DNA from 4 places in the Affinirhizobium helianthi genome. Region 2 is predicted to be linked to each of the others. Evidence: riboswitches for the same ligand, from Rfam matches in the RefSeq annotation. Region 2 holds a riboswitch; each other region holds the start of a gene.
The links. Region 2 has a riboswitch for cobalamin ahead of ACFSE1_RS12340 (DUF1636 family protein). Riboswitches for the same ligand answer to the same signal wherever they lie in the genome.
Positions count from the first base shown of each region.

Region 1: linked by a shared signal. The riboswitch ahead of nrdH (glutaredoxin-like protein NrdH) and the one ahead of ACFSE1_RS12340 (DUF1636 family protein) in region 2 are both predicted to bind cobalamin.
Region 3: linked by a shared signal. The riboswitch ahead of ACFSE1_RS05865 (energy-coupling factor ABC transporter permease) and the one ahead of ACFSE1_RS12340 (DUF1636 family protein) in region 2 are both predicted to bind cobalamin.
Region 4: linked by a shared signal. The riboswitch ahead of ACFSE1_RS08520 (ABC transporter substrate-binding protein) and the one ahead of ACFSE1_RS12340 (DUF1636 family protein) in region 2 are both predicted to bind cobalamin.

Region 1 is NZ_JBHUEQ010000035.1:84,148-89,895, reverse strand. It holds gene nrdE (class 1b ribonucleoside-diphosphate reductase subunit alpha) at 1-1,701, opposite strand, end outside; gene nrdI (class Ib ribonucleoside-diphosphate reductase assembly flavoprotein NrdI) at 1,689-2,087, opposite strand; gene nrdH (glutaredoxin-like protein NrdH) at 2,098-2,319, opposite strand; cobalamin riboswitch at 2,567-2,781, opposite strand; gene aspA (aspartate ammonia-lyase) at 3,453-4,880, shown strand; gene ACFSE1_RS17980 (ArsR/SmtB family transcription factor) at 5,177-5,748, shown strand, end outside.
Region 2 is NZ_JBHUEQ010000023.1:30,678-36,425, forward strand. It holds gene cobN (cobaltochelatase subunit CobN) at 1-1,534, opposite strand, end outside; gene cobW (cobalamin biosynthesis protein CobW) at 1,534-2,571, opposite strand; gene ACFSE1_RS12340 (DUF1636 family protein) at 2,584-2,997, opposite strand; cobalamin riboswitch at 3,098-3,315, opposite strand; gene cobO (cob(I)yrinic acid a,c-diamide adenosyltransferase) at 3,430-4,044, shown strand; gene ACFSE1_RS12350 (cobyric acid synthase) at 4,044-5,513, shown strand; gene cbiB (adenosylcobinamide-phosphate synthase CbiB) at 5,497-5,748, opposite strand, start outside.
Region 3 is NZ_JBHUEQ010000006.1:166,065-171,812, reverse strand. It holds gene ACFSE1_RS05880 (Lrp/AsnC family transcriptional regulator) at 1-160, opposite strand, end outside; gene ACFSE1_RS05875 (1-aminocyclopropane-1-carboxylate deaminase) at 310-1,329, shown strand; gene ACFSE1_RS05870 (diacylglycerol kinase) at 1,704-2,096, shown strand; cobalamin riboswitch at 2,185-2,396, shown strand; gene ACFSE1_RS05865 (energy-coupling factor ABC transporter permease) at 2,443-3,123, shown strand; gene ACFSE1_RS05860 (ArsR/SmtB family transcription factor) at 3,129-3,554, opposite strand; gene ACFSE1_RS05855 (peroxiredoxin) at 3,551-4,183, opposite strand; gene ACFSE1_RS05850 (MBL fold metallo-hydrolase) at 4,299-5,225, shown strand; gene ACFSE1_RS05845 (YeeE/YedE family protein) at 5,238-5,669, shown strand; gene ACFSE1_RS05840 (DUF6691 family protein) at 5,666-5,748, shown strand, end outside.
Region 4 is NZ_JBHUEQ010000015.1:186,084-191,831, reverse strand. It holds gene ribB (3,4-dihydroxy-2-butanone-4-phosphate synthase) at 1-159, shown strand, start outside; gene ACFSE1_RS08530 (ABC transporter ATP-binding protein) at 305-1,066, opposite strand; gene ACFSE1_RS08525 (FecCD family ABC transporter permease) at 1,063-2,085, opposite strand; gene ACFSE1_RS08520 (ABC transporter substrate-binding protein) at 2,143-3,150, opposite strand; cobalamin riboswitch at 3,284-3,480, opposite strand; gene ACFSE1_RS08515 (glycerate kinase type-2 family protein) at 3,607-4,863, shown strand; gene ACFSE1_RS08510 (hypothetical protein) at 5,054-5,182, shown strand; gene ACFSE1_RS08505 (hypothetical protein) at 5,283-5,453, opposite strand; gene katG (catalase/peroxidase HPI) at 5,691-5,748, opposite strand, start outside.

The sequences.
Region 1 (5,748 bases), on a different contig from region 2:
TTGCCGTGTCGGAATATGAATGCCAGCTTTTTCGAAAAGCGCGGCAACCTTTTGCGTCACGGGCTTCCATGTGCGCTCGGTGTATTTGTTAAAATATTCCCCGGAGGCATATTTCGAGGTTTCGAAGCCTTTGAAGCGTCTCCCCTTCTCCACGGCCAGCCTGTTGGACGCCTTCAATGCGTGATAGGTGACGGTATAGAAGTAGATATTGGTGAAATCGATCCCCTCCTCCGAGCCATAGAAGATACGCTCGCGGGCGAGATATCCATGAAGGTTCATCTGCCCGAGCCCGATAGCGTGGCTATCGTCGTTGCCCTTTGCGATTGACGGGACTGAAGCAATGTTGCTCATTTCAGAAACCGCAGTCAGCGCCCGTATTGCGGTCTCGACCGTCTTGCCGAAGTCCGGTGAGTCCATGGCAGAGGCAATATTCAGTGAGCCCAGATTGCAGGAGATATCCTTGCCGGCCTCCCCGTATGACAGATCTTCATTGAGGCGGCTCGCCTCGCTGACCTGTAAGATCTCCGAGCACAGATTGCTCATGGAGATACGACCGGCGATCGGGTTTTCCCGGTTCACCGTGTCTTCGAACATGATGTAGGGATAGCCGCTTTCGAACTGAATCTCGGCGATGACCTGAAAGAAGTCGCGGGCCTTGATCTTCTTTTTGCGGATGCGGGCATCCTCCACCATCTCGCGGTATTTCTCCGTCACCGAAATCTCGGTGAATGGTACCCCATAGACCCGCTCTACGTCGTGCGGCGAGAACAGATACATATCCTCGTTGTGTTTCGCCAGTTCGAACGCGATGTCTGGAATGACGACGCCGAGGGACAGCGTTTTTATGCGGATCTTTTCGTCCGCGTTTTCCCGCTTGGTATCGAGGAACCGCATGATGTCCGGGTGATGGGCATGAAGATAGACCGCACCGGCACCCTGTCTCGCGCCAAGTTGGTTGGCATAGGAGAAGGCATCTTCCAGCATCTTCATCACTGGGACTACGCCTGAGGACTGGTTCTCGATTTGCTTGATGGGAGCGCCCATTTCGCGCAGGTTCGTCAGAGACAGGGCAACGCCCCCTCCCCGCTTGGAGAGCTGCAGCGCCGAGTTGATCGCTCGGCCGATGCTTTCCATGTTGTCTTCGACGCGAAGCAGGAAGCAGGATACAAGCTCGCCGCGGCTCTTCTTACCCGCATTGAGGAAGGTGGGCGTCGCCGGTTGAAAGCGACCGGAAATGATTTCCTCCACGAGTTCACGCGCAAGCTGCTCATTGCCGCGTGCAAGTGTGAGCGCCACCATGCAGACCCGGTCTTCGTAGCGCTCCAGATAGCGTTTCCCGTCAAAAGTTTTCAGTGTGTAGCTGGTGTAGTATTTGAACGCGCCGAGGAAGGTCGGGAACCGAAATTTCTTTGCGTAGGCTACGTCGAAGAGGTCGCGCACGAAGTTGAACGAATACTGATCGAGCACCTCACGCTCGTAATACCCTTCCGTTACAAGGTAGTCTATTTTCTCTCTAAGGTTGTGAAAGAAGACGGTGTTCTGATTGACGTGGCTGAGGAAATATTGCCTTGCTGCCATGCGATCCTTGTCGAACTGGATCTTTCCCTCGTCGTCATAGAGGTTCAGCATGGCGTTCAGCGCGTGATAATCAAGCGTGTCCTCGGTTGAGGCGCTCGTTTTCGTGGTGGTCAGCGTGTCCAAAATCGTTCCAGTCCCTGTCTCACGGCGATGACGTCCTCTTCGGTACCGAGAAGCTCGAACCGGTAGAGAAGCGGGACGCCGCATTTGTCGGCGATGATCTTTCCGGCGCGCCCATAGGCCACGCCGAAATTGGTATTGCCTGCCGCGATGACGCCGCGGATGAGGCTTCGGTTATGGGCATTGTTGAGGAAGTGGATGACGGGCTTCGGCACAGCGCCCTTGTCCCCTCCCCCGCCATAGGTTGGGCTGACGAGGACATAGGGATCATTCACCAGCGGCGGAGTGGCGGCTGCATCCAGCGGCAGACGCAGAGCGTGCGTAGCAAGCTTGTCCACGAAGCGGCGGGTGTTTTCCGAACGACTGGAGAAGTAGACGAGAGCGCCCATCACCGAACTTTCAGGCAAGCGCGCTGATCATATCCGGCCGGAAGCCAGCCCAGTGTTGATCGCCAGCGATGACGACAGGCACCTGACGGTAGCCGAGTTCCTGCACCAAGGCCAATGCTGCCCCGTTCTCGGAAACATCAATGATCGTATAGTCGATACCCTGGCGGTCCAGGGCGCGGGTGGTTGCTGTGCATTGAACGCAGGCTGGCTTGGAGTAGACAGTGATCGACATGGGATACCTCTAAAGAAAATGGGCGCAAGGAAACGCTGTCGGACCGACCTGGGCCCAACGCGCAGAGAAGCGACGTGAAGAAAGTGAAGCGAGCAACCTCAGTCGTAACGACTAAGGATCAGCAATAATCTGTAATGGTGTATTCATGGCCTTCACCCCGAAGCAGACATATGGCGGGTGAGCAGGACGGCTCAGGACCGGGGTTCATCCGGACGCATTAAACCGCACCCTGCCTGGCACCCCGCCGGCGGACGTATCGATCGAGGCAGGTCTCCTGGCTCACGGGTCGCTGCACCTGCTCCGCCTTCCCGGTTTCACCCAGTGGCATGATAGAGCAAGCACTCGCCGTTCACAGTTGCGGGGGCAGCCTCGGCTTCGCGAACATCATGTTCGCTACCGAATTCCCGTCTTAGCTCATCGATTCCAGTCGAATCCATGAGAACCTCGAACGCTACATATTGTAGACAAGGTTAAATCTGCGTCAATATCTGTTGTGTGTCTGTCTTGAATTCACCGGGGATAACTTTGCGATGGGCGATCGGGCTGTCACTCAGAAGGAACAGTTTTGGTCTCGATCCAGGTTGCCTACGATGGTCAGCGCGGTCATTCCGTGTAGGCCCCTCACCTGGCCGCTGACGTTATTTGGGTGGGCATGGACGATTGCGTGTTCCTCGTGCCACTGCGGCGCGGGATGATGATCCCGCCTGCACTCTCTCCGCGCTTGGTGTTGAGTATCGCACAGCTACCGCATTTGGTGATGACGTTTCGCGCTGCTGACTGACGATGGCGCGTATCTTGCGAAACAGGAATTGATAAATCCTGACAGCTGTCAGGGTTCCCTCACCTCTCCCGGCCTGACAGCTGTCAGAGTTTTGCGCCCGGCTTCCGGCCTGAACTGCAACAAGTATGGACGCCGCACTACCTAAAAACTGTCAATTGACCGACCGAGCCAGCACAGTTACGCCGGGATAGGGAAGAGGATTGTTGCAGGCGGAAGCTTGCGGCAGGTCATTGAGGAGGAGGTTATCTACAATGCGCCAGCTTTACTTTGCGCTCAGTTCATCCTTTGCCGCCTTGCCTCGAGCCCTTTGATCCGAAGCATTCCATTGAAGAATTTTCTCTGGAGGAATAACATGGAAGAAGTCGCGGCATTTCGTTCGGAACACGATCTCCTTGGGGATCGCGATGTGCCGATGGAAGCCTATTACGGTGTTCATACCTTGCGCGCCGTTGAAAACTTCCAGATCTCCGGGCAACGTCTTTGCGATGCACCTGATCTGATCATCGCGCTTGCGGCCATCAAGGAAGCCGCAGCCCAGGCCAATATGGATCTCGGACTGCTTGGGCCAACTCAGGGCAACGCAATCATTGCGGCGTGCCGCGAGATTCGAGACGGCGCGCTGCATGATCAATTCGTCGTCGATCTCATCCAGGGCGGCGCCGGAACCTCCACCAATATGAACGCCAATGAAGTCATTGCAAATCGCGCGCTAGAGATTCTTGGCCACCGCCGCGGTGAATACACGCATCTTCACCCGAATGAGCATGTCAATCTCAGTCAGTCCACCAACGATGTCTATCCAACGGCGCTGAAGCTGGCAGCCTGGGCCGGTATTCATCGCCTTCTGCGTTCCATGGGAGATCTGCGTCTGGCCTTTGCCGAAAAGGCTGGTGAATTCTCCGAAATTCTGAAGATGGGGCGCACCCAGTTGCAGGATGCCGTGCCCATGACGTTGGGGCAGGAATTTGGAACCTATGCTCTGATGCTTGCGGAAGACGAGGCGCGCCTGTCCGAGGCAGCGCAGCTGATCCGGGAGATCAACCTCGGCGCCACCGCAATTGGTACCGGCATTACCGCGCATCCAGATTATGCTGCACGTGTCAGGGATCGCCTCTCCGAAGTCGTTGGCTTTGACCTCTTGACCTCGCCCGATCTGGTGGAGGCGACGCAGGATTGCGGTGCCTTTGTTCAGCTCTCCGGTGTTCTGAAGCGGGTTGCGGTCAAGCTGTCAAAAACCTGCAACGATCTGCGCCTCTTGTCGTCCGGGCCGCGCGCCGGGTTCAATGAAATCAATCTTCCTGCTCGTCAGGCCGGTTCCTCCATCATGCCGGGAAAGGTTAACCCGGTGATCCCGGAAGTGGTCAATCAGGTTGCATTCGAAGTGATTGGCAATGACGTAACCATCACCATGGCGGCTGAGGCCGGGCAGTTGCAGTTGAATGCCTTTGAGCCGATTATCTTCTACAGCCTGTCCAGATCCATTGCGCATCTCACCGCAGCATGTGGCACGCTGGAGAAAAACTGCGTGCGTGGTATTACGGCGAACAAGGAAAGGCTCCGCGATATGGTGGAGCACTCCATCGGTATCGTCACAGCGCTCAACCCTTACATCGGCTATCGCAATGCGACGGAGATTGCTCTTGAGGCGCACCGAAGTGGACGCGGAGTCTACGAACTGGTGCTGGAAAAGGGTTTGATGTCAAAGGATCGCTTGGATGCCGTTCTGCGTCCGGAAACCCTGACAAAGCCGCAGCCGCTCATTTTGGCGGAAACCGCATGAGGCGCTGATCTCCGGTCCTTGCCGGGCGGGAGAGGTTTTGCCCGGCAAGTGACTGCAAAAATGGGCTTCGTGGCAAGATCGCCAGCGGGCCGCAGTGCATCAGCCATCGGTCTTGCGGACATGTTTTGGTTCCTGTTTCCCTGGCCGCACATACCTATCACCCAAACATTGCATCCATGGCAAAAGGTTGATCCTTTGCGCTTGACCGCTCAGGCCGCAGTAATCCAATCGACAGATGTCATCAGGTGGTTTAAATCTGATTTTCCGATATACATCAATGGTGCTGAGACGACCATATGACGCCTAACTTCCTGTTGATTGATGCCGAGAAGGACTTCGATGTCTTGAAGGCTGCCGCTTCGCCTGTGCGTGTTCAGATCCTGAAGATCCTGCATGAGGCTGACGGTCTCAACGTAAACGAAATCGCAGACCGTCTTCAGCAGCCGCAATCATCGATTTCCTCAAGTATTACAATATTGGAAGAGGCTGGGCTTGTACGGACGGAGACGCGCAAAGCCCGCAAGGGCAGCCAGAAAATATGCTTTGCCACCTATGACGAACTGATTATTTCCTTCCACAAGGCGGAGCAGGCGGCAGATGCCAATCTGATTGCTGTCTCTATGCCCCTTGGGCTCTATACCCAAAGCTCAGTGACAGCACCTTGTGGGATCTGTTCGCCGGAAGGCATTATCGGGCTCCTGGATGTGCCCGATACTTTCATGGATCCAGACAGGATGAAGGCCGCCCTTCTGTGGTTCACCTCGGGTTATGTAGAGTATCAATTTCCCAATAACGCGAAAATACAAGGGCGAAACATCGAAGAAATGGAATTTTCGATGGAAGTCAGTTCCGAGGTTCCCGGTACTCA
Region 2 (5,748 bases):
CGGGATCATGATAATCGGTGCGCCGATCCGCCTCACGTCCGCGGTCCGGTGCCAGCGCCACGGTGACAGAGCCGAAGCGGGCAGCGCGGAAACGAAAACCTTTCGTCGAACATCCTTCGTCGGCTAATGGATCGCCCCAGCATCGGATGACGGCTTCTCTCGCGGCGGCGGGTAGTTGGCTAAAGGCAGCCTGATACTGCTCGATTGCTAACTGTTCGGATCCTCGCAGAACCCGGTCCAACAGTTCAGCCGCTGACGATGGGATGTCTCTGACATTATACCCGTTCTCGCCCAGGTCGATCAGCATCTGACGGGCACTTTCCGGCACGTCCAGCCCCACGGCATAGCCGGTGCGACCATCCGCGCCGGGATAATCCGGCAGAATAATCGTGATCTGGCGCTCTGCAGGTGGCGTGGCATAAAGGGCAAGATGTTTTTCGATCCGGGCAGCGACCGCATCCACGCGATCTGGCTCTGGTCGATTGGAAAAGCCGGCAAAGCCATAATCTGCAGCAGCTTCACGCTCTGCCTTGAACGAAATGATGCCGGAAAGGAGACGGCCATCCAGTTCCGGCAGAACCACGTGCATGGCGAGATCAGACGGCCCAAGTCCACGTTGGTTTTCTTGCCACGCTTTTCGCTTGGTCGTGGCAATCACCGCCTGGAAAACCGGAACGGCGAGGTGATCGAAAAGCGTCTGACCATCAAGATCGGCTTGGCTGGCAAAGGCGGTCGCCGTGATCACGGCGGCAGGGTTGAGCGCCTGAAGCTCGCGCTGGAGTGTGGCCAGAAGCTCGCGCTCCTTCAATCCAGGAACGAAAACGGGCAGAACGGCTATACCGCGCTGTTCAAGGCTTTGCGTCAGCGCATCGATGGGTTCAACATCGTCCGCCAGCAGCATGGAGCGATAGAAAATCAGCGGAACGAGGCGGCGACCGGGTTGTCCGATCAGCGCTGTCTCGCGCGTCACCACGCCCTGTCCGGGCCGATAAAAGCCCCAGCGGGGAATGTTTGCCGCTTGCTCCGCCGACTGTTCTTCCCGTCTGGCTTTCGCAACAAGCCGGCTAACGAGTTTTGTCAGATTGCCGGGCCCACCTTCGCGGAAATAGGAGAGGAAGAGGGCAATGTCAGCGGCATCCACGGTGGAAGCCTCTGCCAGCCGGTCGTCGTTTTCGCTGCATTCTCCCGGCAGCAGGATCAGACAGATGTTTCGTTCTTTTGCTTTCCGCGCCAGTTCGTCCACGCCGTAGCGCCAGCGGTCATAGCCGCCGAGAATGCGCACAAGCAGCACTCTGGCGTGGCTCGCGACTTTATCGATCCAGAGATCGATGGACATGGGGTGTCGAAGATCGCTCAGTTGAGCAAGGCGAAGGCTCAAGTCGCCTTTTGAGGGATTACGGTCCCAAGCCGAGGCAATGCCGTTCAGGTCGCTATCGGAAAAGGATAGCACCACCACATCCCCCGGCGTCTGGTTCAGATCGACCGGCTCTATGAGATCGTCCAGGGACGAGGATGTGGCGGCGAGAATATGCATCAGGCGGCCAGGAGCTTTCCGATTTTTTCCGCGTCGATGCCCTTTTCACCAATGATCACCAGACGCGAACGTCGCGCCTCGCTGGCGTTCCAGGGGCGGTCGAAATAATGGTTCACGCGGGGACCGACCGCCTGCACCAGAAGGCGCATGGGCTTGCCCGCCACCTCTACATAGCCCTTGATCCGCAGCACTTTTTCGGCTTCCGTGACCTTCGCAATGCGGTTGCTCAGTTCGTCCGGGCTTGCAATGGCCGGAATATCCAGAACAAAACTGTCAAAATCGTCGTGCTCGTGGTCCAGCTCGTCGTCGTGATGTGTCTTGCGGTTCTCGATATCGTCTTCGACCGCCAGGCCAAGACCGATGAAGATTGCCGGGTCGATTTCGCCATTCTGCGCGTTCACAATCCTCACCGCGCGCGGAAGATGCGCTTCCACATGCTGATGCGCCTTGGCGAGGTCTTCGGCGGAAAGCAGGTCGGATTTGGTCAGGATGACAAGATCGGCGCAGGCAATCTGGTCTTCGAAAACTTCCTCCACCGGATCGTCATGGTCGAGAGACTGATCCTCGGCGCGCTGGGCAGCCAGAGCTTCCAGATCGTCTGCGACGCGGCCTTCAGCCAGCGCCAGGCCGTCCACCACGGCCACCACGCCATCCACCGTCACGCGGCTTTTCACGCCCGGCCATTGGAACGCCTGCACCAGCGGCTTCGGCAGTGCCAGGCCCGAGGTTTCGATCAGGATGTGATCGACCTTGGGCTCCATGGCGAGGATCTTGTCGATGGCGGGTACGAAATCATCCGCCACCGTGCAGCAGATGCAGCCATTGGCCAGTTCGATGATATTGTCTTCCGGGCAGTTCTCGATGCCGCAGCTTTTCAGGATTTCGCCATCGATGCCGACATCGCCGAACTCGTTGACAATCACCGCAAGCCTCTTGCCCTTGATGTTTTCCAACGCATGGCGCAGCAGCGTCGTTTTTCCGGCTCCGAGGAAACCGGTCACAACGGTGCAGGGAATGCGGGAGAGGGTATTGGTCATGAAATCGGTCCTTCAAATCTTCGGAAATTGAGTGGGAATGGGTGGGATGCGGGCGATCATGCCGCGCTTCAGGCAATCCGGTCGGCCCTTCCACGGCATCAGTCCATCGGCAGAACTGGCGAGAAGACGCGCACCTTCGATGAGGTCGGGGCTGGCATCCAGGCCAAGCTCGCCAAAAACATAGGACCAGCCATCCACGCGCTGGATGCAGGCGCTCAAGGCGCGTTTGCAATTGGCAAGACAGGCAACAGGCACCACGGCGATACCGGCCTGTGCCAGTGATGCCGTCTGATCTGCGAGACGCGCGCCGTCGCGCGGTCCATCGCTTGCTTCCGTCCCGCTGCGGCAGGTTTCGCAGACATGGATAATCACTCGCGGTTGAGCGGCAACAGGTTCGTCAGACTGACATTGCGACTGGAAATCCAAGACGCACCCCTTTTTCCAAAAATAGCCGTGGGGTGCAGGCGCGCGCAGCCAGAGGCCTGCGTGCCATTGATACTATCCCTGCCGGAGCACCCCGCCCGGTTGGACCATTCGTCAGACGGCAGGTCTCCTGGCTCGCGGTTCATACCCGGCGCTACCTTCCCGAATTGTCTTCAGTGGCATGATGCGCAGGGTTTCCCGCAGAATGTGCGGGGGCCGCTTACAGTTGCGGGGGCAGCCGTGGTTTAGGCGAGGCGCCGCACCACGTTCCCTCTTAGCTCCCCCCGTTGCCGGGGAAAGACCGTCATCTTCACTATGCGGTTGAATGACGACATGTCAATGCCGCTAGGTGCGGCAGTTTCGGTGGGCCATTGTCGTGAGGCCGCGTTTGGCTATAGTCCCGCGCTCTGACAATGCGGATGCGAGGCAAGGCCGATGAAGGAAATCGATGAGAGCGAAGCCGAGCGGCATCGGCGCAAAATGGCCAATCGCAAGGCGGTTCAGGATGCGGAAGTGGCATCGAAAACCATCGAGAAGGGTCTTCTGATCGTCAATACGGGTCCCGGAAAGGGCAAGTCCACGGCGGCTTTCGGTCTGGGCCTGCGGATGCTTGGCCATGGCCGCAAGATTGCCATCGTGCAGTTCATCAAGGGTGCCTGGGATACGGGCGAGCGGGTGGCGCTGGACGCTTTCGGTGATCGCGTGATCTGGCATACGATGGGTGAGGGCTTCACCTGGGATACGCAGGATCTGAAACGCGATGTTGCCGCCGCTGAACGCGCCTGGGAAAAGGCGTTGGAGATGATGGCGCTTCCGGATGTGGGCCTTGTTATTCTGGACGAGCTGAACATCGCACTTCGCTATGAATATCTCGATCTGGAAAAGGTCGTGCTGGACCTTACTGCCCGCCGCCCGGATCTGCATGTCATCGTCACGGGGCGTAACGCCAAGCCTGCGTTGATTGAGGTGGCGGACATGGTCACCGAGATGACGCTGGTGAAGCACCACTTCAAGGCAGGGGTAAAGGCGCAGGCCGGGATCGAGTTTTGATGGCTGGAGGACAAGCCAAAGCCCTGATGTTTCAGGGAACCGGTTCCGATGTCGGCAAGTCGCTGATCGTGGCCGGGCTGGCGCGTGCCTTCCTGAACCGGGGTTTGCGCATCCTGCCCTTCAAGCCGCAGAACATGTCGAACAATGCGGCTGTCACGGTAGATGGCGGCGAAATCGGGCGTGCGCAGGCGTTGCAGGCGCGTGCCGCTCGCGTGCCACTTTCGGTTCACATGAACCCGGTGCTCTTGAAGCCGCAAAGCGAAGTCGGCGCACAGCTGGTCGTGCAGGGCAAGGTGGAGGGGAATGCCCGTGCCGCAGAATATCAGCAAATCAAGGCGGGCCTCATGCCGCGTGTGCTGGAAAGCTTCGCGCATTTGAAGGATCGCGCCGATCTGGTGCTGGTGGAAGGGGCAGGCAGCGCCTCCGAGGTCAATCTGCGCCGCAATGACATTGCCAATATGGGCTTTGCCCGCGCGGCTGACGTGCCGGTTATCCTGATTGGCGATATCGATCGAGGTGGTGTCATCGCCAGTATCGCTGGCACCAAGGCCGTTCTTGATCGCCACGATGCCGCGATGATCGAGGGCTTTATCGTCAATCGCTTCCGGGGCGATCCCAGCCTCTTCGATGAAGGCATGCGGATGATTGAAGGCTTTACCGGGTGGAGCCCCATCGGCCTTCTGCCGCACTTTTCCCACGCCTCAAGGCTGCCGGCGGAGGATGCGCTGGCTCTGAATTCGCAGCCCACGCGAAAGGCAGGGGCAAAGATCAAAATTGCGGTGCCAATCCTGCCGCATGTTTCCAACTTTGATGATCTCGATCCACTGGATGCGGAACCGGATGTGGAACTGATCCGTGTTCGCCCCGGCAATGCATTGCCCAACGATGCGGACCTCGTGCTTCTGCTTGGCTCCAAGGCCACGATCAGCGATCTTCAGGCCCTGAAATCCGCAGGTTTTGATATCGATATCAAAGCCCATGTGCGGCAGGGAAAGCCGGTTATCGGCCTTTGCGGCGGCTATCAGATGCTGGGAAAGACGGTGGCTGACCCGGATGGTATCGAAGGTCCGGCCGGTGCGGTTGAGGAAGGTCTCGGACTACTGAATGTCGACACGCGGCTGACTGGAGATAAGCGTCTTGAGGCCGTGTCCGGCACCACCAGCGACGGCATTTCTTTCTCCGGCTATGAAATGCATGTCGGGCAGACCGAGGGTGTGGACTGCGCTCGACCTTTCGCAACCATTCATGAGCGCCCGGAAGGTGCGGTTTCCGCCTCAGGTCTCGTTTCCGGAACCTATGTGCACGGGCTTTTTGCCGATGATGGGCAAAGGTCTGCCTGGCTCACCCGCCTTGGCGGAACCGCGTCGCGGATCGACTATGAGCAGGGGGTTGAGGATGTGTTGGAGCTATTGGCCGCGCATCTGGAAAAGCATCTGGATCTCGATGCCCTGCTTAGAGTAGCGCGGTAGGAACCGCCGCGACCAGGCCGAACAGAATGAGCAAGAGGAGATCAGCCGTCCGGGCAAGCGAAAGCGCGCGGCGAATATCGGCAGCAGTTGCCTCGCGCCGTCCACCTTCACCCATGAAGTGATCGTCCACCAGCGTGCCGCCATAGACGCGCGGCCCTGCCAGCGCGAGGCCCAGGGCGCCAGCCATGGCGGCTTCCGGCCAGCCGGCATTGGGGGATTTGTGCCGGGAAGCATC
Region 3 (5,748 bases), on a different contig from region 2:
AGCCCTCATCAAACAGGCGTTGCGTTCGCCGGTGGCAAGTTGCCGGGCTGACATTCACGCGGGATGCGAGTTCGGCATTCGTCAGGCGCCCATCGGTCTGAAGCGTGCGCAGAATGCGAAGATCAATACGATCGAGAGATGGTTTGGAAGATTCTTCCATTTGGGCGGCCTATGATGAATCGATGACAACATTTTCTCATTATGTTTGAAGTCAGGTGCCATTTCATCTCCCGATTTTGAGAGCACCTTTCAAGACTATTCGGCTAGCTTTTGCGAGTGAATTCATCACGCACAACCTCGGAGGCCGTCATGTCCCTTCTCGCGAAATTCGAACGCTATCCGCTGACCTTTGGCCCAACTCCCATCGAACATCTGCCTCGGCTCAGCCAGGCTCTGGGCGATAAGGTGCAGATCTTCGCAAAACGGGATGATTGCAATTCCGGCCTTGCCATGGGTGGAAACAAGCTGCGCAAGCTTGAATACATTGTGCCTGATGCACTGGCCTCGGGGGCGGACACACTTGTTTCCATTGGGGGCGTTCAATCGAACCACACCCGCATGGTGGCTGCGACAGCGGCAAAGATCGGTATGAAATGCGTTGTTATTCAGGAAAAATGGGTACCACATTACGATGCTGTTTATGACCGCGTCGGCAATATTCTGATGACCCGGCTGATGGGGGCGGATTCGCGTCTTGTGGATGACGGGTTCGACATCGGTATTCGCAAAAGCTGGGAAGATGCCATCCAATCGGTCAAAGATGCTGGTGGCAAACCCTATCCCATCCCCGCTGGCGCATCCGTGCATAAATACGGGGCGCTCGGCTATATCGGCTTCGCCGAGGAGGTCGCGGAGCAGGAGAAGGCGCTCGGCTATACGTTTGACTACATTATCGTTTGCGTTGTCACTGGCTCTACCCAGGCAGGCATGATCGTTGGCTTTGCGGCGCAGAACCGGGCCGATCGTGTCATCGGTATCGATGCATCCGGAACGCCAGAGCAGACGAGGGCGCAGGTTCGTTCAATTGTCGATAAGACCTCCAAACTGGTAGAGCTTGGCCGCAAGGTGCGTGAGGATGAAATCGTCATCAACCCCGATTACGCCTATCCGGCCTATGGTGTTCCGTCGGACGAGACGAATGAGGCTATTCGTCTTGCGGCTCGCACCGAGGCAATGATCACCGACCCCGTCTATGAGGGGAAATCCATGCAGGGCATGATCGACCTGGTTCGCAGAGGCTTTTTCCCCGCCGGATCAAAGGTGCTCTATGCCCACCTTGGTGGTGCGCCAGCCATCAATGGCTACAGCTATTATTATCGGGAAGGTTGAGGCTGTGCGGCACACCCACCGTTGTACGTAAGGCAGAACCGTTGATCGAGCGATCTTGTGGCAATGGCACGCCGAGATGCGAGGAGAGATCGAAGGATCTGTCTCTAGCCTTGGCGAAGAAGTTGCCACAACCCGGTCCACGTAAAGGCAAGGCAGGCGGTTCAAATCTCGCCAGTTGCTCAACCCGCCTTTTTCGGGTTTGTTTCAGATCCTGCGCGCAGAACCATGCGTAAGAGAGGGCACTTTCCTTTGTGCGCTTGCTGGGTCAGGATGCGTACGCGAATACTGGTGAAGATTGTCTCGGCATCGTCAGTTGGAGCACCGCGCTACCCACCCCCTCACTCGAGATCCATTCGAGCTGTGAGTCGAAAAGAATGCACGGTCCTGATCTTCCACCGGAGAAAGTCGATGGCATCCGCCATCTCCTGGCGGCTCAACGCTATTCTTATGGGGGCTTCCGGCGGCTTTGGCGGGAGGCGGCCTTTCGCCATGAGCTTTTGGCATTTGCAGGCGCTCTCGCGCTGTTTCTTGCCATTGGCGCGGGGGCTCTGAAGATCGTGATCCTGACTTGCCTTTTCCTCTTCGTTCTGGCGCTGGAAGCCTTGAACACGGCGGTGGAGGAGCTGGTGGACCGGGTCTCGCCCGAATATTCCCTGACCGGGCGTCACGCGAAGGATTTGGGCTCTTTTGCCGTGTTCTGCGGTTTGCTGATCTGCGGGATATTCGTTCTCTACACGCTGGCCGAGCGCCTTGGCTGGGTAACATAGGCCGATGGGAGAACGGCCCTCTTTCCATGCACTGCGCGCTTTTGTTGTGACTCCACCAAAAGCCGAATTGCCTTTGCCTGTCTTTCCCGCTTAGCTTGGGGGCGATGGTTCCGCCGGGTATTCCCGTCGGATGAAAAGGGAATGTGGTGAGACTGATATACGGTCGATTCCACAACTGCCCCCGCAACTGTAAGCGGAAGTTCGGTTCTTAATGCCACTGGCCAAATTCTTCTTTGAGGCTGGGAAGGCGAGCTGAGCGCTGCCGCAAGTCAGGAGACCTGCCATCGTTCACGGGCTTCGGCTCACTTTCATCATCCAGCCGCGCGGTGGGCGCGGGGAGGTCAACATGCATATCGAACCCGGCGTCGTCGATGGCGCCAAAATCCTATTGAGCTATGCCACAGCCGCGGCTGCTTTCGGCCTTGCGGCAAAACTGGTCCATGTGAGCCTGCGGGAAGAAGGGGGCGTGCTGCCTTTTATCTGCCGGAGCGTGCTGACAACCGGCCTTGTGTTCAGTTTCTTCGAGATCCTTCCCCATCATCCGGTCGGCGTTTCCGAGGTGCATCTCATTCTTGGATCGACACTGTTTCTGATGTTTGGCGCAGGGGCGGCCTCTATCGGCCTTGCTGCAGGATTGCTGATTCAGGGCCTTTTCTTCGCACCTTTCGATTTGCCGCAATACGGCATGAATGTAACAACGCTTCTGGTCCCGCTGTGGGGCATCGCGCTTCTTGCGCGGCGGATCATTCCGGCCAAAACTGCCTATGTGGATGTGAAATACGCCCAGGCTTTTCTTCTCTCGGCCAGCTATCAGGGCGGCATCGTAGTCTGGGTCGCCTTCTGGGCACTTTATGGCCACGGCTTCACCGTGGAGAACTTCGCCGAGATCTCAAGCTTCGGCATAGCCTACATGAGCGTCGTGCTGATCGAACCTGTCATTGATCTGGCGGTATTGGCTGCGGCCAAGGCCTTCTCTCAGTGGACCCGCGGCGCGCTGTTTACACGCAGACTGCATCAGGCGGCCTGATCCGGTCAGGATGAGTTCTGCTCTGATGCATCGATAATGGCCCATTGCGCCATTTCACCGAGTGGGTGAGGTGCTGGGCTTGATGCCGCTTTTGCTTCTCCCTGCTTCGAATGGGAAGTGGGGGGAGGGCAGAATAGCTTCAGCAATGTCTGAAGCACGGCGTCTACCCGTTCATCCGCAATGGAGTAGAAAATCTGGCGCGACTCACGGCGGGTTCGCACAACGCCAGCCTGCCGCAATTCCGCTAACTGCTGGGAGAGGGCTGGCTGCTTGAATGCCAGTTCCTCCTGTATCTCGCCCACAGATCGCTCTTTCTGCGAAATGAAGCACAGCAGCATCAACCGGCTTTGTGTTGAAAAAAGTCGGAGAAACTCGGCAGCTTCGGCCGATTTCTCCAACATTTGCTCAAGTGGCAGAGATGGAGGCGTCATTTTTGTCGCTCCCGATAGTACCAGGTTTCGCCTGTCTTCAACGGGCCAGCCTGGTCAAAGCGTGTTGCAGCGGGCTCCATCAGCGCTTCGCCCGGCTTCCAGCCTTCCGGCGTTAAAGCCTGCTCTCGCTCAGCGGTCTGGAGCGCCTCGACAAGGCGCAGCAGCTCCGCGACGGATCGGCCCACATTCATGGGATACCAGACGATCGCGCGGATAACCCCGACCGGATCGATAACGAAACTGCCGCGCACCGTTCCGCTGCCTCCGGCATTGGCATCCAGCATGCCGTAGGCGCGTGCAATGACCATCGAGGAATCTTCGATCAGGGGGAATCCAATCTTGATGCCAAACTTTTCTTCAATGTCTTTCAGCCATGCGAGATGCGCATAAAGACTATCGACAGAGAGGCCAAGCAAGGCGCAATCCAACCGCGCGAATTCCTGCTCTGCCCTTGCAAATGCGAGGAATTCGCTGGTGCAAACGGACGTGAAGTCCGCCGGATGCGAAAACAGCAAAACCCATTTTCCGCGATAGGACGAGAGCGAAATCGGCCCTTGCGTGGAGCGGGCGGTGAAGGCTGGCGCTGGATCATGCAAGCAAAGCGCGGGCGCTGGTATTCCGTCAGCCACGGTATTCTCTCCCTTGAAGGTCGGCGTCTAAGGCATAGCCCGATTCCGTCGGGCGCACCACTATTGCATATTTACAGTAAGTATGTATATGTTGTTATGAACGGAGGGTGTCGATATGTCAGACCCAGCAGTTTCACATGCAGCAGAAATCATCGAGAGCGCCCTTGCTGGCGCGCAGCCCCGACCAATCGTGAAGTCATTCTTCGATCCGGCGACGTTTACGATCAGTCACGTCGTTCGCGATCCGGATTCGCAAGCCTGCGCCATTATTGACAGTGTCCTTGATTATGATCCGGCAGCAGGCAGAACGACGAATGAATCAGCGCGGGCGCTGATTGATTACGTGAAAAGCGAAAACCTGGAAGTGCAATGGCTGCTGGAGACCCATGCCCATGCCGACCATCTTTCGGCAGCGCCCCTTCTGCAGATGGAGCTCGGCGGGCAGTTGGCCATCGGCAGGGATATCATTCGGGTCCAGCAGGTATTTGGCAAGATTTTCAACGCCGGAACCGAGTTTGAGCGGGATGGCAGCCAGTTTGATCATCTTTTTCAAGACGGCGATCGTTTTGCCATCGGCTCGCTGCAGGCCACAGTCTTGCATGTACCCGGGCACACGCCAGCATGCCTGGCTTATGTAATCGGCGATGCGGTTTTCCCAGGCGATACATTGTTCATGCCGGATTACGGCACGGCGCGGTGCGATTTTCCGGGTGGCGATGCCCGTATGTTGTTTCGCTCCATCCAGCGTCTGATGCAGCTGCCGGGTGAGGCCAGGCTATTCCTTTGCCACGATTACAAGGCGCCGGGTCGTGACGACTATGCATGGGAGACCACAATCGCAGCACAGCGAGCCGGAAACATTCATGTTCATGACGGTGTGTCCGAAGATGAGTTCGTTGCCATGCGCAACGCGCGGGACGCCAAGCTCGATATGCCCAAGCTGATCCTGCCATCCGTCCAGGTCAACATGCGCGGCGGCAAGTTGCCTCCTGCTGAAGATAACGGTGTGCAATACCTGAAAATACCGATCAACGTGATCTGACGAGAACAGCTTATGTCAATGTCATCTTTCCTTTTGCCTTTTGCGGGTGGTCTGCTTATTGGCACATCGGCTGGACTTTATCTGCTGCTGAATGGGCGCATTGCCGGCATTTCTGGCCTTGTTGCCTCCGCGTCCTATCTGGGAAATGCCTCCAGCCGCAGTCTGGCCTGGAGCTTTCTGGGAGGAATCCTGGCTGGCGCCTTTGTCCTTTCGCTTCTTCTCGGCTGGCCTGAGGTGGTGGTTACATCCTCGCTTCCCATACTGATCGTCAGTGGGCTTATCGTCGGTTTCGGCACGCGCCTCGGATCGGGATGCACAAGTGGTCACGGCGTCTGCGGCCTCGCACGCCTGTCTCCCCGTTCTTTGGTTGCCACGGCGATCTTCATGCTGACGGCAATGCTGACGGTCTTCGTGGTTCAACATCTTCTTGGAGGCGTGGTATGAACACTCGACTCATGGCCGCGCTCCTGGCAGGCGCACTTTTCGGGGCAGGCCTTGTCCTGTCGGGGATGAGCAATCCGGC
Region 4 (5,748 bases), on a different contig from region 2:
GGCGTGATCTGCGAGGTGGCGAAAGAGGATGGCACGATGGCGCGGCTGCCTGATCTCATGATTTTTGCGAAACAGCATGGACTTCCGCTGATCGCGATCGAAGACCTCATTGGCTATCTGAACGCCCGGGATGGCGTGAGCGCGTCCGAAGCGGCTTGATGCCAATGCGTGAGGCGATCTGACCACTTTCCGCTTCATGCTTCAGGTCTTTGGTCTTCCCCGTGTCGCGCAAACCGCTGCACAGTTTGCGCGGCACATCTGGAAACAGCGTCTGGGAGGGTTCTGTTTCGACATTTGCAGATTGCTACATCAGGAACTGGATATGCAGGCGCCCGTGATATTCCGATTTCGCCACATGCGCCTCGACCTTGAAGACCCTTGCAATCAGCTCTTGGGTCAGGATCTCCAGGGGCGATCCGCAAGCGACCAGCTTTCCCTCTTCCAGCACGGCAATGGCATCGCAAAAGCGTGCAGCCAGATTGAGGTCATGGATTGCAACCACGGTCGTGACCGAAAGTCTTGCAACGAGCCGCAGAATTTCGATCTGATGCTGGATATCGAGATGGTTCGTTGGCTCATCAAGAATGAGGATCGAAGGCGATTGCGCGAGTGCCCGGGCCAATTGCACACGTTGGCGCTCTCCGCCTGAAAGCGTGTGCCAGTGCCGGTCACGGTGCTGCTCAAGCCCGACATGCGCAAGCGCCTCTTCCACGATCTGCTCATCGTCCTCGCTCCATGCCGAGAACGCGGAGCGGTAAGGCGTCCTGCCCAATCGCACCACATCGAGCACCGTCACGCTGGCTTCCGTCGACGGATGCTGCTCAACGACGGAGACACGACGCGCCAGCTCCCGCCGCCCAAAGCGGGTGATGGCCTTACCGTCAAGCATGACCGCGCCACCACTCGGGGCTCGCAGACCGGCCAGCAGCCGGATGAGCGACGACTTGCCAGAACCGTTGGGGCCAATCAGGCCGAGCGTCTGCCCGGTCTCAACATGAAGCGTCACCTCATCTACGATCAGCCGCCCGCCGGACGTCCATTTCACGCGCTCAGCACCCAGCATCATGCTTCCCTCCTGGCCCTGAACAGGATCAGGGAAAAGAAGGGCACGCCGACCAATGCAGTGACCACCCCGATGGGCAGGATCTGCGGTGCAATGATGATGCGGGAGACGATATCTGCGACCACCATGAACAGGGCACCCGCGAGGGCACAGGCAGGCAAAAGCCGCAAGTGCTGTGGCCCGGTCACAAAACGGACCGCATGAGGAATGACAAGGCCGACGAAGCCAATTGCACCAACGATGCTGACAAGCGTGGCGGTCATGAGTGCCGTTGCCAGCAACAGCAATACCCGCACACGGCGAACCGGAATACCGAGAGAGCGGGCCGCATCCTCCCCGAATGTGAAGGCATCCAGCGCCCGTGAGTGCCAGAGGCAAACCAGCAGCCCACCGCTGACAACGGCTGCGGCTGCGGCCACATCTGGCCAGCGCACGCCGGAAAAACTGCCAAGCAACCAGAACATGACGCTGCGTGCCTGCTCAGCATTGGCAGAGGTGGAGACGATATAGGATGTCAGGGCACTGAATAACTGGGAGGCCGCCACCCCCGCCAGAATCGTGCGGTCCGCCGACTGCCTGCCTCGGGTCAACATGATTACAAAGAGAAATGCGATGAGGGCACCACAAAAGGCGCCGAAGGATAGAGAAATCGTCCCGGCTCCTACGCCAAGCAGCATTACGGCGACCGCCCCGGTTGAGGCCCCGGCAGAAATGCCCAGCACATAGGGTTCTGCCAGAGCATTGCGCAGAAGCGATTGGAGAATGGCACCGGATAGCGCCAGCCCGGCGCCGCAGAATGTTGCCAACAAAGCGCGGGACAATCGATAATCCCAGATTACCGCCTCCTGAATGCGCGGAACCGGGATCTGCGTCAAGCCGAGGCGATTGGTGATTGCAGCCGCTACGTTTGCCAGCGGCATGGTCATCTCTCCCACCGCGACGGCGGATAGAATGGCAATGGCAAGCGCGATCATCACCATGACGGCACAGACCACTGCCAATCCGGTTTTACCGCGCCTCATGGCTCACCCCGCCCGATGGACGGGGTGCAGAAAAAGGTGCGAAACTCGCCGGCCACCTCAGTTCTCCAAACCGAACTGATTGATCGCCTTTGCCAACACCTCGATTCCATCGATAGTGCGGATTGTCGGGTTCATGGATTGTGCATCCATCATCACGAAACGCTTTGCCTTGACGGCCGTCATCTGACTGGTGACAGGATCGGACTGGAGGAACTGCAGCTTCACAGCCGGGTCGTCTGCTGGAAAACGCCTGCGGTCCATGGTTGCGATGACAATGACGGCCGGATCTGCCTGTGCAATGGTTTCCCATCCCACGAGCGGCCATTCTTCCTCGGTCGCGACAACATTGCTTGCGCCGATGCTCTTCAGGATATAGGCGGGGGCGCTGTTTTTGCCCGCAATGAACGCATCGCCCTTCGTTTCCTTGCTGGAGAACCAGAAGACGATAGGCAGGTTTTTGGCCTTTGCCCCGGCAATGCTGGCTGTCGCGGCCGCTTCACGCGCCTTCAGTTCCGCAATCAGCGCCTGTCCCCGGTCTTCGACGTCGAATATCTTCGAAAGCTCATCGATTTCACGATAGATGAGATCCATCGTGAATAGCTCTTTCCGCACGCCATCCCCGCCATCGACATTCGTTTTCGCTACGCAATCCGCTGGCGAAATATAGGTATTGATGCCGATGTCTTGGAATTGCTCTCGTTTGCCGACAGAACCCATCGGACCGATATGCCACTCGAACTCCGCAGCAACCAGATCCGGCTCCAGCCCGACAACGGATTCGAAGCTGGGATCGTTATCGGCAAGACGCTTGATGCCTGCATTGACCTGAGAAAACTGAGGAAGCACAGGCCCAACCCAGACTGCAGTGCCTGCAACCTTATCCGCAAGCCCCAGCGAGTAAAGTACTTCCGTCATGCCCTGACCGATCGATACGATCTTGGCAGGCGCTTTCTCGAAAGTGACCTTTCGTCCGCAATTTTCGACCGTCAGAGGATACTGGGTGGAACCAGCAAAAGCCCAGCTGGGCAAAGCCGCAACAAAAGCGGCAATCAGCGCGATTTTCATGTCCTGTCCTTTGAATGCTTGGGTTCATGGGCAGGAGCGTACAGTGCCGTTTCTTCGGCATGCACAAACATGGCGTGCGAAATCATCGCATGCGACATCGAATTCTCTCCCTGCCGGAGCCCCTCGTCCGGTGTTGGTTGGTCTGGCCACGGCAGGTCTCCTGACTTGCGGCTCGAGCGCAACCCCATCCCTTCCCGATCCAAGATCAGTGGTCACAATGAGGCGCTTGCCGCTTACAGTTGCGAGGGCAGTCCCGGAATGGGTTCTTGCGAACCTGCACCGTGTTCCCTTTTCATCTGCGAATGCAGAACCGTAGCAACGCACTGATAGGGATGCAAAGATGGCTTGTCCAGACGCTTTCGCGCCTGGATTGAAGATTAAACTTGCCTTCTTCATTCAATACTTTTTCTCTCGGGTTGACCGGGATAGGAACACAAGCAGACGGGATAAGAGCTTATGAAACATCGAGATTTACTGATAAGCCTTTTCAATGCTGCGGTTCAGGCGGCAGAACCCGCCAAAGGGATGGCGAGGTTTCTCCCCTCACCCCCGGCAAGCGGAAGAACAGTGGTCATTGGCGCTGGCAAAGGTGCAGCGCAAATGGCAGCAGCTCTGGAGAGCTTGTGGCCCTCACCGCTGGAAGGCGTGGTTGTCACCCGTTACGGCTATGGCTGCAAGACTCGCAACATTGAAGTGCTGGAAGCTGCCCATCCCGTACCCGACACAGCAGGGCTGCACGCGACAGAGCGACTTTTTGCAGCCATTTCCTCGCTGGGGCCTGACGATCTGGTCATTGCCCTGATCTGCGGCGGCGGCTCAGCCTTGCTACCAGCGCCACCGGTGGGCCTCTCTCTCGCCGATGAAATTGCGCTCAACGAGGTCCTGCTCGCTTCCGGGGCACCAATTTCGGTGATGAACACGGTTCGCAAACACGTATCGCGCATCAAGGGAGGCAGGCTGGCGGCGGCAACCCGGGCAAAGGTCGTAAGCCTCATCGTGTCAGATATTCCAGGCGACAATGCCGCCCATGTCGCGTCCGGGCCAACGGTTCCAGACCCCTCTACCCGGGAGGAGGCGCTCGCTCTTGTCGATCATTTCGGTCTTCACCTGCCAGACAACGTCATGGCGCATCTTCGCTCCCCTGCAGCGGAGGCTCCAGGACCGGAGGATCCTGCCTTTCAACGCAACGCACATCATATCATCGCCTCGGCAGGCATATCTCTGGAAGCTGCGGCTTCTATCGCTGAAGCAAAAGGATACACGCCCTATCTTCTTTCCGATTCAATGGAGGGGGAAAGCCGTGATATCGCGCTTGCTCACGCCGCTCTCGTCCGTGAAACGATCGGCAAGAACCGCCCGTTTCGGCGCCCCGCCGTCTTGTTGTCGGGCGGCGAGACAACAGTAACGCTGCGAACGAAGAGCGGAAAGGGTGGCCGCAACAGCGAATTTGCCCTGGCTCTGGCGCTGGCATTGGAAGGTCAAAGTTTCTGCGCACTTGCCGCCGATACGGACGGTATCGACGGATTTGGCGATCATGCTGGCGCATTTTGCGATGGTACGACAGCAACACGCCTGAGACGCCTCGGCCTCGATGGAAGACAGAGGCTCGCGCAAAACGACAGCTTCACGGCATTCGAAGCACTTGGTGATCTGTTCGTGACGGGACCAACTGGCACGAATGTCAACGATTTCCGCGCGATCGTCATCGACTGAACAGGGGATCGTTGCGCTTTCCACCACCGGCGATGAAACTGCAAGGCGACGGTCTTCCCTATGCTGGCCGTTTATGTCCTGGTCACGATACAGATCAATTCCCGTGCTCGACGACTGTCCGGATAGAACCCTCGAAGGAAAGAGAGTGCTGGTGGTGGCAGGCAGGCAAGACCCGCTCCGGGGAAAGAGCGTGCAGCTTCACGAGAAGCTGGCATCCTGTGGAGCGACGGTCACGTCTGCGGATCTTCCAGCAGATCACCGGCTGGTGGACGAAGATGCCGGGATCGTCAGGCAATGGCTGCACTCCATCGACCTGTAGTCTGCTTTGCTCATGGCTGAACTGAAAAGGGCCGCCTGCGAGTGGGCGACCCTTTTGCTCTATCCTGGCATCTCTCGTTCAAGCGACACCGCGACGTACTTTAAGTGTTGTTCTCGCTTTGGCGAACTTCGCGCTCTGCCTTTTCCTTGGTTGCGCTTGTCGAGCCTTCATTGGCGTGCGCGTCCGGGCCAGCAGTGATGACACCCCGGTGAGGATTATCACTGTGCGGATTATCCTGATCTGACTGTGGCTTCTTCTGGTCGTTGCTCATCCAAAACTCCTCGGTTTCGGTCCCTCAACGATCCGTCTCGCCACTTGGTTCCCCGGATATGGTCTTGGCGTCATACGATCGAAATTGCGCGCCGGATGGCTTGCTCCTTTGCGGGTTGCCTTATGTTGGGCAGCGCCACGCCGCTCCCGCCCCTGGCGCCTGTAGCCGAGTCAATAAAAAAGCCTCTCCCGATGGGCGGCGGGAGAGGCTGCTTAAAACGCTGGATGAACGATCCGATTAGATCAGATCGAAACGATCCGCGTTCATCACCTTGGTCCAGACGGCAACGAAGTCC